Regions from separate parts of the Methylocella silvestris BL2 genome, predicted to be linked through region 1. Evidence: predicted binding sites of a transcription regulator. Region 1 holds the regulator's gene; the other holds the start of a gene.

Region 1 (6,949 bases):
CAGGCTGACATGGATACGCGCAGGAGGCTGGGCTCACGCCTCGCCGCGCGCCTGCGCATCCATAAAACTCTTGAGCTCCGCCATGGAGTTGAAGCGATAGGCGCCGCGTTTCGAGCGCGCCTCGATCGATCCGTCCGAGAACATCACATAGGTGGTGCCCTCGGATTCATAGCGGCCAAGCACGACGGGCGGATCTTTACGCGGCATATCCGGGCGCAGCGGCTCGCTGGCGCCCGCGAAAACCTGTTCGGGCGCAGGATGCGGCGAGTCTTGCCGCATGTCCTCCGGGCCGGCCAGGGGCGGCGCGACGGAGGTCTGCGCGCCGGTCGAACCTTGCGGCGCGAGATCGTTGAGGCCGACGGCCCGCGGCAAATGAAACGAGAGCGGCGGCGCGCGGCGGCGCGGCGGAAGCTCCGCGCCGACCGATGGCGGGGGCTTTACGAGGGGCTCGGCGGCGGGCAGTTCAGCGGCCGCTCTTTGGCCGGCCTCGGCCCCAAGCGTTTCAAGACGCTTGCCCTTGATGGTCTCGGCGACAACCCGCCTGATGTCCTCGATTGAGGCTTGAGCGCCCGGCTCCAGGCCTGCCGCCCATGGCTCGGGCGCGGCTGGCGCCGGTTGGCGGACCGCAGGCGGCGCAAGGGTGGCCGGGGCGCTGGCTGGGCCTGGGATGACGAGGGTCACATGTTCGTCATCGACGCGCGTTTGCGCCGACGTCAAATCCGCGACGGCGCTTTCCGCCGCGGGCGCCTCCTTTGCGGTGGCCTGCGCCACGAGATCTTCCGGGACCTCGGCAACGGCCGCGGGCGTCGCCGCAACGGCCCGCTTGCCCTGAGCCTTAAGCACGGCGCGAAGCCGCGACAGGCTGTGCAGAATTAACGCCAGCGCCATGGTGATCAGGCCGCCCGAGAGGGCCGACGCGCCGCCGATCACGCTGGCCCAGCCGCGCTCGACATTGATGATGCCGTAGCCGAAGGAAATCGAGGCCGCGCCGCAGACCGCAAGGAGGAGGCCGGCGGCGAAAATCAAATAGCTCATTTTTTTGTTCCAGGCGCCGCGTTCATTTCATTGGAGGCGCCGCGCTCAAACTTGGCTTTGCCCGCAAAACGCGGTCGAAATCGAGACTTGATCAGGGTAGCGGCAAAATATTAGCACGCAAACCTTGCGGCCTCGCCGGCAAAAGCGATCCTTTGTCCGTCTCGGGCGTTGCGCGGGCGCACGGCGATCCCGCCCGGCGGCGGCGAATGCGGTTGCTGCAAAGCTTTGAGCCGTCTAGTTAGATGCCATGCGGCCGACCGGACCGCCTCCCGCGACTGCATGCCTTTAATGAGGAGAAACCCATGTCGTTCACCCTGCCAGAACTTCCCTATGCCTATGAGGCGCTCCAGCCCTATATGTCCAAGGAGACGCTCGAATATCACCACGACAAGCATCATCAGGCTTATGTAACCAACGGCAACAATTTGCTCAAGGACAGCGGCCTCGAAGGCAAGTCGCTGGAGGATATCGTCAAGGAGTCGTTCGGCAAGAACGCCGGCCTCTTCAACAACGCGGCGCAGCACTACAATCATTTGCATTTCTGGAACTGGCTGAAGCCGAATGGCGGCGGCGCAATTCCGGGCGAGCTGGAAAAGGCCATCATCGATAGCCTCGGCTCGGTCGAAAAAGCCAAGGCCGATCTCATTCAGGCGGGCGTCACGCAATTCGGCTCCGGCTGGGCCTGGCTCGCCGTCAAGGATGGCAAGATCATCGTCAGCAAATCCGCCAACGGCGAGAACCCGCTGGTTCAGGGCGCGACGCCGATCCTCGGCGTCGACGTTTGGGAGCATTCCTATTACATCGACTATCGTAACCGTCGGCCGGACTATCTGAAGGCCTTCGTCGACAATCTCATCAATTGGGAATACGCCGCCGAGCTTTACGCCAAGGCGACCGCCTAAGCCGCGCTTGTTCGGTCAAAAGCGGGGCTGGCGCCGCGCCGCCAGCCCCGAATATGACGCAGCGCCCGCCATTCAGGCGTTGAGGGTTTCCGGCTCGGAATCCTTGGCGCTGCGGGGCTTGGCCGGCTTGCCCTTGACGGCGACGCGCTGATCCAAAACATAGATGGCGCTTGCCTGCGGCCCCATTGGCCCGTCTCCCGTCGCGCGCGTGACTTCGACAAGGACGCCGATTTCCAACGCGTCGAAATCGCCCCGCATCACGCAATTGCGCGCGAAATAAAGATCGGGGCCGCCGCGCACTTCGATGAAGCCATGGTCCTGCTCGCGAAACAGGCGCGCGACGACGCCGGTCTCCGGCGCGTTTTCGTGCCGGCGCACATTGTCCTTGGCGAGTTCCGAGAGTTGCTCCAGACGGCGCTCGGCGACGTCGAAGACGCGATTGACCAGCGCCGCCTGCTCCCCCTTCCGCTTGGCCTCGGCCTTGGCGACGATCATCGGCCGGCCAGGAACCTCGACTTCGACGCACAGGGAGAGCGGCGGTATCGTATTCTTCGTCGCGCCATGCGCGGCGCCCGCCACGACCCGGCAGCCCGTGATGCGCGAAAAGGCGCTCTCAAGACGCCGCGCGCGATCCTCGATGAGCTTTGCGAGCGCATCGGAATGCTGGATGTCGCGAAATACGATCTGCAGCGGTCGATCCATGCGTTTCTCCTCTTGATCGGACGACGCCGCATGGCGAACGAGCTTCGCCGAGCGGCGGCGAGAGTTAGTAACCTACGGCGAAGCTGAAAGTTCCGTCAATGAATTCGCGCAATCGCAAAGCGAAGCCGCGACGATAAATTTCGCCTGCGAACGTTATGCTGGGTTGCGGAACGCAGAGAGAACAGATATGGTCTGTTCACCGTTTGTGCGGGTGAGCGATTCAGGCGCTTTCTGTGGGCGTATCTTGTCTTTCGAGCAAGTTTTTCGGAGGCTAGATCCTATTGCAGCCCGCTCGTTTGCAGCCAAGCCCTTCTCGGGCGCGCCTTTGCGCCCCGCCATCCCGCTCGACGATCATGCGAGAAAGTGGACGCCGATGCTGACCAAGAAGCAAAGCGAGCTTCTGCGCTTCATTAACGAGCGCATGAAGGAAACCGGCGTGCCTCCTTCCTTCGATGAAATGAAGGACGCGCTCGACCTCCGGTCCAAGTCGGGCATTCACCGGCTGATCATCGCGCTTGAAGAGCGGGGCTTCATCCGGCGCTTGCCGAACCGGGCGCGCGCGCTCGAGGTCTTGCGCATGCCGGGCGCCTCGGCGGCCGACGCCGGCCGGGGGCGCAAATTCGAGCCGAGCGTGATCGAGGGACATCTTGGCCGCGTCCGCCCGATGCCGGCGGCGCGCGACGATGAGGATGGCGCGCGCGCCATGGTGGCGATCCCGGTGATGGGCCGGATCGCCGCCGGTACGCCGATCAGCGCGCTTCAGACCCGCAGCCATACGCTCAATCTGCCGCCGGAAATGCTGTCGCAAGGCGAGCATTATGCGCTCGAAGTTCGCGGCGATTCGATGATCGACGCCGGCATCTTTGACGCCGATACGGTGCTGATCCGCAAGCAGGACACCGCCGAGACAGGCGACATCGTCGTCGCGCTGATCGACGATGAGGAGGCGACCCTCAAGCGCCTGCGCCGCCGCGGCGCCTCGATCGCGCTCGAAGCCGCCAATCCGGCCTATGAAACGCGCATTTTCGGACCCGACCGCGTGCGAATCCAGGGCAAACTGGTCGGATTGATCCGACGCTATTGATGACGCCGGCGCTCCCCTGCAAGAGCGCCGGGTCCCGGCCTTATTCGATGGGAGATCCATCGTCGCCGTCGTCGGGCTGGCGCGAGGCCGCGCCCTCCTCCTGCGCCGGAACGGATGGATCGGCGTCGGCCAGCCTAAATTGCGGCGCGGGGGCGGCCGGAGCGCGGCCCCATGTGCGGCGCGGAGCGGGCGACCAGGGTCGATCTTCTTCGAGTGATCGCGCCGCGGCGCGCGTCAGTCCCGCCGGCGTCATCGCCAGTGTGACGGCGCCGGTCTTTTTCAACGCATCGCGGTCGAGAACAATCTGCGCCGCGCATCCTTTCGGAGCGAACAGCGGCGTGACGATAATGTCGGCGCGCAGGCAATCCTCGGCGAAAGCGGCGCGGTCGACGACAAGCGACAGGGTGCGGCCGTCGGCAAGACGTCCGACGCAGGCCGCCTTGTCGCATGCGCTTTTTCGAACCGCCGCGGCCGCCGGGCGCCCGTCCGCGTCGGCGCGCAGCCATTGTTCGGCGGCAAAGAGGTTCGGCCGCGCCGCGAGCACCGCCAATCGGCCGTCTTCGCCGCGATAGGCCGCCGCCTCGCCGCCGGGGGCGACAGCGACGTCGAATTTTGGCCCCGAGGCCGCGCCAAAGAGACCAATGGCGAGGAGCGGCAGGGCGATCGCGCGGAACAGGAGCGTGCGCCACAGAGTCATGCACAGGACGGCGAGCGTCAGGAAGGCGAGCGAGAATGGCGCGAAGGCGGGCAGATGGATGCTGGCGCCGGGCAGCTGACCGACCTGGCGCGCGGCCCACATCACGCCGTCGACGCCGAAGCCGAGATAGCGCCAGACCCAGGGATCGAGGCCGATTGGATAAAGCAGCGTCCCGAGCAGCGCCCCCGGCACGGCGAAGACTTCGATCACTGTCAGCGTCAAAGGATTGCCGATCAGCACATAGGGGCTGAGCTCGTGGAAATTATAGGCCATGAAGGAGGCCGTCGCGGCGGTGGCGCAAAAGGTCGCGAACAGAAGCCCGCCCGGACCCTGGCTGAGGCGCGCCCGGACCGAGGTCCAGAACAGCCGCGCGCCCTCGCCGGCGACGGGCTTCGAGCGCAGGATCGGCGCCTCCTCCCGCTCGGCGCTCGCGGCGGCCATGCGCCCCTCATACACCGCGACGAGGGCGGCGACGGCGGCAAAGGAGAGCTGGAAGCTCGCGCCCATGATCGCCTCGGGCTCGGCCAAAATGACGAATAGCGCGGCGAAGGCGAGGTTGCGCATGGTCAGCGCTTGGCGGTCGGCCAGCACCGCGCCGAGCATGATCAGCGTCATGATCAGGGCGCGCTCGGTGCCGACGCGCGAACCGGTGGAGACGTCGTAGATCACAGCGCCAAGCATGGCGAGCGCGGCCGACCATTTCTTGATCGGATAGCGCAGCGCCAGCGAAGGGCTGAGCGAGAGCGCCCGCCTGAAGCCAATGAAAAAGATCGCCGCGACCAGCGTCATCTGCACGCCGGAGATGGTGATGATGTGGAAGATGCCCGCCTCGCGGATCACCTCCTTGGCGTTTTCGGACAGAAGATCGCGCTTGCCGGTGACCATCGCAGCGGCGATCGCCCCCGCGTCGCCGCCGATGACGGCATCGATGCGGCGCAACAGAGCGTTGCGGCCGCGGTCTAACGCCATCGCAGCGCCGAGGGAAAAACCCGCCGGCTCCGGCGCGGCCAGGGTTTCGATCCGGCCAAGCGCGTTGCCGACGCCGCCTAACCGCGCAAACCAGGCGTCCCTGGCGAAATCATAGCCGCCGGGGAGACTCGCGCGCGAAGGCGGCAACAGGCGCGCCTTGAGTTTTATGTAGGTTCCCGCCTCGAACGGCGGCGCGCGGCGGACCGAAAGCCGCACGCGATAGGGCGTCGCCTCGGCCGCGAGCCCCTCGATCGCGCGCACGCGCAATACGAACCGCGCCCCGGAGCGGCGGAAATCCATCTGCTCCACAAAACCTTCGACGACGCCGATCGTCGTGCGCTGGATCACCGGCGCCGCGACCCGCGTCGATCGCCACGCGGCGGAAAACTCTCCCGCGAAAAAAGCGGCCGCAGCGCAAATCGCCAGAAAGGCGGCGCGCCGCTCCCGAGCGACAAAGGCCAGGCCCGAAAGGACGCCCGTCAGCGCGGCGAGAAGCCACATCGACGGCTCGCGGTCCGCGCTCAAATAGGAGACGACTCCGGCCCCGGCGGCGACCGGCAGCCAGAGGAACATGCGGCGCTGCGCGCATTCGGTCTCGAAGGCGGCGGCGAAAGCGAGCCGCAGCCGCGCCAAAGGGGCAAGCAGCGCCGGCGACACTCCGCCGGCCCGCCCCGCGCCGCCGTCCGCCAACGCCGTATCGAGCGGCCTCGCCAATCCGTTTGCCCCATCGCTCGGCCCGTCGCTTGACGGGGCCAGCCGAAATCGCCCGCGCGGGCGGCCGCTCCAAGGCCTATTCTTTCGCCCATTCTATGTTACACGAGCCGCCGACGGGCAAAAGGTCCGGCGCCGCTTCAGCCGGAATTATTGTCGCCGGAAAGGGCGGCGGCGGGCCGTCTTCTCGCGGAAAGAATGCAGGCGGCGGGGAGCCGCCTATCAGGAGTGGAAATCGAGCCTATGTCCGACGCGCCCGTCACCCGTTTCGCGCCCTCGCCGACCGGCTTTTTGCATATCGGCGGCGCGCGCACCGCACTGTTCAACTGGCTTTACGCGCGCCACGCCGGCGGCCGCATGCTGCTGCGCATCGAGGACACCGATCGCGAGCGCTCGACACAGGAGGCGATCGACGCGCTCATCGACGGGCTGAAATGGCTCGGGCTCGATTGGGACGGCGACGTCGTCTATCAGTTCCAGCGCGCCGCGCGCCATCGCGAGGTCGCCGAGAGCCTGATCGCTTCGGGCGGCGCCTATTATTGCTATACGACGCCGGAAGAGCTCGCCGCCATGCGCGAGGCCGCCCGCGCCGAAGGGCGGCCGCCCCGCTACGACGGACGCTGGCGCGATCGCCCGGCCTCCGACGTCCCGCCCGGCGTCAAGCCCGTGGTCCGGCTGCGGGCGCCGCTCGATGGCGAGACTTTGATCGACGACAAGGTGCAGGGCCGCGTCACCTTCGCCAATAAGGATCTCGACGATTTCGTGCTGCTGCGCTCGGACGGCGCGCCGACCTACATGCTCGCCGTCGTCGTCGACGACCACGACATGGGCGTGACGCAGATCATCCGC
Region 2 (6,949 bases), 1.1 Mb from region 1:
GCGACGCCTGTTTGACGTCATCGACGCGCCTTCGGGCGAGGCCGTCGCCGCCGGCTCGGCCGCTCCGGCCTCGGTCGGCATGGCGAGCGACGTGACGGAGCTTCAAGGCGCCCGCGACGCGCTCGAACGCGAAAAGCAGGCCCATGCGCGCACGCTCGATCAGCTTTCGACAGCGGTCGTTATTTTCGACCATTCAAAGCGGCTCGTGTTCCACAACGCCGCTTACCGCCAGCTCTGGGGTCTCGATCAGGCCTGGCTTGACGAAAAGCCGACCGACTCGGAAATTCTCGATCGTCTGCGCGCCGCGCGGCTCATTCCGGAACAGACCGATTTCCGCGTTTGGAAGGAAGGTCTGCTCGCCGCTTATCAATCGATCGAGACGGAGGAGCAGGCCTGGTATCTGCCGGATGAGCGGACTCTGCGCATCGTCATCAACCCCAATCCACAGGGCGGCGTCACCTATCTCTATGACGACGTGACCGAGCGCTTCCGCCTCGAATCGCAATTCAACGCCGCGATCCGCGTTCAGAGCGAAACGCTCGACACGCTGAAGGAAGGGGTCGCGGTCTTCGGCAGCGACGGCCGGCTCAAACTGTTCAATCCGGCCTTCGCGGAATTATGGAGCCTCGATCCCGATCAACTCGGCGATCAGCCGCATATCGATCGCGTCGCCGAGCTCTGCGCGCCCTTATTCATGCAAGAGGGCGACTGGAACGAGCTGAGGGCGGTGGTGGCCGGCCTGCAGGATCAGCGGCTGGGCTACGAAAACCGGCTCGCGCGCCGCGACGGCGCGGTGCTTGATTGCGCCGCCGCGCCGCTGCCGGACGGAGCGACGCTGATCACCTTCATCGACGCGACGGCGGGGGTCAATGTCGAGCGGGCGCTGACCGAACGCAATCAGGCCCTGATCGAGGCCGAGCGGCTGCGCAATGATTTCGTCCACCACGTGTCCTACGAATTGCGCTCGCCGCTGACCAACATCATCGGCTTCATCCAGCTTCTCGGCGATCCTTCTGTCGGCCCGCTCAACCCGCGCCAGCTCGAATATGCCGGCTATGTGACGAAATCCTCCTCGGCCCTGCTCGCCATCATCAACGACATTCTGGATCTCGCCTCGATCGACGCCGACGCGATGGAATTATCGCTCGAGGAGATCGACGTCGCGGAGACAATGCGCGCCGCGGCCGAGGGGCTCGAGGACCGCGTCGCCGAGGCGGGGCTGACGCTGAGCGTCATCCCGATGCAGGATCTCGGCTTCTTCATCGCCGACGGCAAGCGCATCCGGCAAATTCTGATGAATCTTCTCTCCAACGCGATCGGTTTTTCCGCGCCCGGCAGCGCGATCGGCCTTGCCGCGCTGCGCCGGGGCGAGGAGATCGTCTTCAAGGTCAGCGATCAGGGGCGGGGCATCCCGCGCGAGGTCGTCGATCATATTTTCGATCGCTTCAAGACGCACACCTCCGGCTCGCGGCATCGCGGCGTCGGCCTCGGCCTCTCGATCGCGCGCTCCTTCGTCGAATTGCACGGCGGCCGCATCCTGATCGACTCCGCGCTCGGGGAGGGCACCACAGTGACTTGCATCTTCCCCGCGAAAAGCCCGAAGGTGGGGAAAGTCGAATCACAGGGGCGGGAGCGGAATGGCGGTTGAGGCGCAGCTCGCGGCGACGGCGACAGTCTGGCCGCGGCGCCTTGCCGACGAGGACGCGACGTCGCGCCTTGCGGCGGAAATCGCCGAACTCATCCGTCCGGGCGATCTCGTGACCCTTTCGGGCGAGCTGGGCGCCGGCAAGACCACCTTCGCCCGCGCCCTGATCCGCCTCCTGACAGGCGATCCCGATCTTGAAGTTCCGAGCCCGACGTTTCTCCTCATGCAGATTTATGAGGGCGCGTCGGCGCCGATCGTCCACGCCGATTTCTACCGCCTCGAAAAGCCCAGCGATCTCATCGAACTTGGCTGGGACGAGGCTGCCGACGGCGCCTTCGTCATCGTCGAATGGCCAGACCGCGGCGGCGCCTATCTCGGCGAAGACAGGCTCGACATCAGCTTCGCGCTCGACGCCGACAGCGCGACCGGCGCGCGCGACGCGACTGTGACGGGCCATGGCGCCTTCGCCGGCCGGCTCGCTCGCGCCCGCGCGATCGAGGGCGTGCTCGCCCCGACGCGATGGCGCGACGCGCAACGGCAGTTCATGCAAGGCGACGCCTCGTCGCGCCTGTTCGAACGGCTCGTGCGCGACGACGGATCGAGCGCTGTCCTGATGATTTCGCCGCCGCGCCCGGACGGGCCGCCAATCCGCTTCGGCAAGCCCTATAGCGCGATCGCCCGGCTCGCCGAGGATGTGCGGCCGTTCATCGCCGTCGGCGAGGGCCTTCGCGCCGAGGGGATTTCCGCCCCCGAGATTTATGCGTTCGACCTCGCGACCGGCGTGATCCTGGTTGAGGATCTCGGCGACGAGCCGATCCTGATTGGCGGCGAACCCGATTTTGAGCGCCACGCCGTCGCGACGGAGGTCCTCGCCAGACTGCACGGCTCCGATTTACCCGATACGCTGCCGGTTCCGGGGGCCGCGCCCTATACCATTCCGCCCTATGACCTCGACGCGCTGCTGATCGAGGTCGAATTGTTGCTCGATTGGTATGCGCCCTACCGAGCGCGGCTGCAGCTTTCCTCGGGCGCCAAGGCGACCTTCGTCAATCTATGGCGCAAGGCCTTGACCGAGAGTCTCACCACGGAGACGAGCTGGACGTTGCGCGACTATCATTCGCCCAATCTCATCTGGCTCGCCGCCCGCGAGGGGCTGAAGCGCGTCGGGCTCGTCGATTTTCAGGATTGCGTCAGGGGTCATCCGGCCTATGACCTCGTCTCGCTGCTGCAGGACGCGAGGGTCACCGTGCCGGACGCTCTCGAGCTGAAGCTGCTTGGCCATTATGCGCGGGCGCGCCAGGAGGCGATCGCGCAAAAAGCGGCGGGGGGCGCTTTTGCGATGGGCGATTTCGTCAGGGCCTACGCCTTGCTGGGCGCCCAGCGGGCGACAAAAATCCTTGGCATCTTCGCCCGGCTCGACGCGCGCGACCGAAAGCCGCATTACCTCGCGCATCTGCCTCGGGTTGAGCAATATCTTCTGAAAAACCTCCGCCATGAGGCTCTGGCCGAGCTCAAGATCTGGTATGAAACGCATCTGCCGCAGATTTTTGAATCTGCGGCCTAAGGCAAGCGCAGCGAGACGTCGATATGCCAGTCAAAGCGCCCTCGACGGCGATGGTTTTCGCCGCCGGCCTCGGCAAACGCATGCTGCCTGTGACGCTGACCGTCCCGAAGCCGATGATCAAGATCGGCGGCAAGCCGATGATCGATCATATGCTCGACCGTTTCGCCCGCGCGGGAACGCGGCGCGCGGTCGTCAATGTGCATCACCTCGCCGACCAGATCGAAAGCCATCTTGCGAGCCGCGCCGATCTCGAAATCATCATCTCGGATGAGCGCGACGAACTGCTCGACCAAGGCGGCGGGATCGCCAAGGCCCTGCCATGGCTCGGCTCCGAGCCATTCTTCATGTGCAACACGGACGCGCTCTGGCTTGAGGGGCCGAAGCAAAACCTGCTTCGCCTCGCCGGCGCGTGGGACCCGGCCAAAATGGATATCCTCCTTCTTGTCGCGGCGACGACGGCGAGCGTCGGCGTCGATTGGCCGGGGGATTTTTTCATGGACGCCGAAGGAAGGCTGACGCGCCGCGCCGAGACCAAGGTGGCGCCCTTCGTCTATGCCGGCGTCGGCATCGTCAAGCCGGAGTTGTTCGCTGGCGAAACGAGCAAAATCTTTCCTCTGGCGCCTTTTTTCTGGGAGGCCGCGCAACGCGGCCGTCTGTTTGGTCAGCGGCTGGACGGCCTCTGGCTGCATGTCGGCGCGCCTGAAATGATCGAAGAGGCGGAGCTGACCATCGCGCGGAGCGTGATCTGAAAAATCCGCGCGCTGATAATTGGCGCTTTGTTCATGAGTTGTTCTTGATTCGCTGCGCCGTCTCCGCTACCCTTCTGAAACTGAGGGATGAGTTCACGTCATGGTCGTCAGGGTCGCGACGGTAGCGTTCGAGGGGGTTGATGCCCGGCCGGTCGACGTGCAGGTGCAAATCGCCAATGGCAATGTCGTTTTCACTGTGGTCGGCCTTGGCGATAAAGCGGTCGCTGAATCACGCGAGCGAGTGCGCGCGGCGCTGAATTCCTCGGGCCTGGCCTTGCCGGCCAAGCGCATCACCGTCAACCTCGCGCCGGCCGACCTTCCAAAGGAAGGCAGCCATTACGATCTGCCAATCGCGCTCGGCATCATGGCGGCGATCGGGGCGATCGCGCCCGACGCCCTGCAAAATTACACCGTGCTCGGCGAACTTGCGCTCGATGGCGCAATCACGGCCGTGGCCGGCGTGTTGCCGGCAGCCATCGCCGCCAATGCGCGCGGGCACGGCCTGATCTGCCCGCATGACTGCGGACCCGAGGCGGCGTGGGCCGGGCAGGATCTCGACGTGCTGGCGCCAATCTCGCTGATCCAGCTGGTCAATCATTTCAAGGGAACGCAGGTCATGGCCCGGCCACGGCCGGGCGTGCGCGCAGTCAGTAGCGCGCTGCCGGATCTGCGCGACGTCAAAGGGCAGGAGAGCGCCAAGCGCGCGCTCGAAATCGCCGCCGCCGGCGGCCATAATCTCCTGTTCAACGGGCCGCCGGGGGCCGGCAAATCGATGCTGGCGGCGCGGCTTCCCTCGATCCTGCCGCCTCTGACGCCCGCCGAACTGCTCGAAGTCTCGCTCATTCACTCGATCGCCGGCGATCTTGCCGGCGGGGCGCTGACGGACCAGCGCCCGTTCCGCGCGCCGCATCATTCCGCCTCGATGGCGGCGCTCGTTGGCGGCGGCGCGCGAGCGCGGCCCGGCGAGATTTCGCTGGCGCATCACGGCGTTCTCTTTCTCGACGAACTGCCGGAATTTCAGGCTCAGGCGCTGGACAGTCTGCGCCAGCCGCTGGAGACGGGCGAGGTCGCCATCGCCCGCGCGGCGCATCGCACGGTCTATCCGGCGCGTTTCCAGCTTGTCGCGGCGATGAACCCCTGCCGTTGCGGTCACGCCATGGATCTCGGCTTTTCCTGTCACCGCCAGCCCAATGAGCGCTGCATGGCGCAATATCAGACGCGGATCTCGGGACCTCTGCTCGACCGCATCGATCTTCATGTCGAGGCGCCGGCCGTCGCCGCCGCCGATCTGATGTTGCCGCCGCCGTCCGAAGGATCGGCCGAGGTCGCCGCGCGCGTCGGCGCCGCGCGCGACATCCAGCGCGCTCGCTATGCGGCGATGGGCCTCAAGAATGTCGGATCGAATGCGGCGGCGCCTGCCGCCGTCATCGAACAGGCGGCGCAGCCGGACGCCAGCGGCCTCAAGCTCGTGCAGGAGGCGTCGGAGCGGCTGCGGCTCTCGGCGCGCGGCTTCCATCGCGTGCTGAAACTCGCCCGCACCATCGCCGATCTCGATGGCGCGACGACCGTCGGCGCCATTCATCTCGCCGAAGCCTTGTCCTATCGTGTCGACGCGACGCGCCTGTTGCGCGCTGCGTGAACGAAAAGATAGATGAAATCCAAAATCGTCGTGATCTCAGCGCGATTTGGTCATCAAAATTCAATCAGGGAGGTGTGTGGTCCCGCGGGGTTGTTCGGACCCCCCGTTTCAGGGAGTTTGTGAGATCGTGCCTGCATGCGCCGCCATCGAAGAAAAGAGGACGATGAACGAAACCATCTCCGCCGAGGCGGCCGCCGCCGCGAGCGGTCTGCGCGCGTGGCTTTCCAATTCAGCTCTCCCGCTGTGGGCGACCGCTGGATTTGACCGATCGCTTGGCATGTTTCACGAGCGCCTCGATTGGAGCGGCCGCCCGCGCCTTGATGTCGCCCGCCGCGCCATGGTGCAGGCAAGGCAGATTTACGTTTTTTCGCACGCGGCCCGGCTCGGCTGGTTTGACGAAGGCGCGCCTCTCGCCGAAAGCGCCATGGAATCGCTTGTCGGCCGGTTTTGCGATGCGGGCGGTCCGCGCGGCGGATTTGCTTTTTCGATCGGTCCCGAGGGGCATGTCGCCTCGGGCGTCAGGGACGCCTATGCGCATGCTTTCGTTCTCTTCGCCCTCGCCTCGCTATACCGCCTGAACGGCGACGCGCGCCTGATCGACTATGCCGACGAAACCATCGCTTTTATCGACGAAGCCCTGACGGACCAGAATTTTGGCGGGCTCTACGACGCATCGCCGATCGCGGACCGATCGAAGCGCCAGAACCCTCACATGCATCTGCTCGAGGCCTATCTTGCTCTGGAAACGGCGGCGCCCGGGCGCGGCTATCTCGATCGCGCGCGCAAAATCGTCGATCTGTTCAAGACGCGCCTCTTCATCGCCGAGCCGGGCGTTCTGCTCGAATATTTCAGTGAAGACTGGAGTCTCCCTGACGAGCCGGCCAAGCGCGGAATTTTCGAGCCAGGCCATCATTACGAATGGGTCTGGCTGCTGGCCGAATTCGAGGCGCTCGCCGGCGATGATCTTGGCGCTGAGATCGCCCGGCTTTACCGGGTCGCGCGGCAGGCCGGCCATGCGGCGAACGGGCTGATTTTCGACGAGCTCGACGTCGATATGAATGTGATAAAGTCGGCGCATCGCGTTTGGCCGCATACCGAAGCGGTGAAGGCCGCGGTCGCCATGCGCGCCAAGGGCGACGCGGGGGCGGAAGCCTTTGCCGCGGCGATGATTGGCGCTTTACGCGGGACGTTCCTCGACCGGCCTTTCGCCGGAGGCTGGATCGATCATATCGGCGCGGACGGCGTCCCGCTCATCGCCGATGCGCCGGCAAGTTCGCTCTATCACGTATTTCTGGCGGCGACCGAGGCCTCGGTCGCTTTTGAGCCGAAGATCGGCGCCTGACGCCGCCTCG

The links. The regulator LexA, encoded in region 1, represses DNA repair genes until DNA is damaged. The targets are predictions, from matches to a motif close to TGTTCNNNNTGTGTTCNG.
Region 2: the regulator LexA is predicted to act here: its motif matches at 3,987-4,004, upstream of MSIL_RS03385 (YifB family Mg chelatase-like AAA ATPase).

The regions. Positions count from the first base shown of each region.
Region 1 is NC_011666.1:1,813,055-1,820,003, forward strand. Features, by position in the region: gene MSIL_RS08530 (S9 family peptidase) at 1-8, shown strand, start outside; gene MSIL_RS20115 (hypothetical protein) at 34-1,035, opposite strand; gene MSIL_RS08540 (superoxide dismutase) at 1,338-1,937, shown strand; gene MSIL_RS08545 (HPF/RaiA family ribosome-associated protein) at 2,010-2,639, opposite strand; gene lexA (transcriptional repressor LexA) at 3,013-3,723, shown strand; gene MSIL_RS08555 (ComEC/Rec2 family competence protein) at 3,764-6,103, opposite strand; gene gltX (glutamate--tRNA ligase) at 6,344-6,949, shown strand, end outside.
Region 2 is NC_011666.1:716,946-723,894, reverse strand. Features, by position in the region: gene MSIL_RS03400 (PAS domain-containing sensor histidine kinase) at 1-1,648, shown strand, start outside; gene MSIL_RS03395 (bifunctional tRNA (adenosine(37)-N6)-threonylcarbamoyltransferase complex ATPase subunit type 1 TsaE/phosphotransferase) at 1,638-3,209, shown strand; gene MSIL_RS03390 (nucleotidyltransferase family protein) at 3,233-3,958, shown strand; gene MSIL_RS03385 (YifB family Mg chelatase-like AAA ATPase) at 4,059-5,597, shown strand; gene MSIL_RS03380 (AGE family epimerase/isomerase) at 5,644-6,939, shown strand.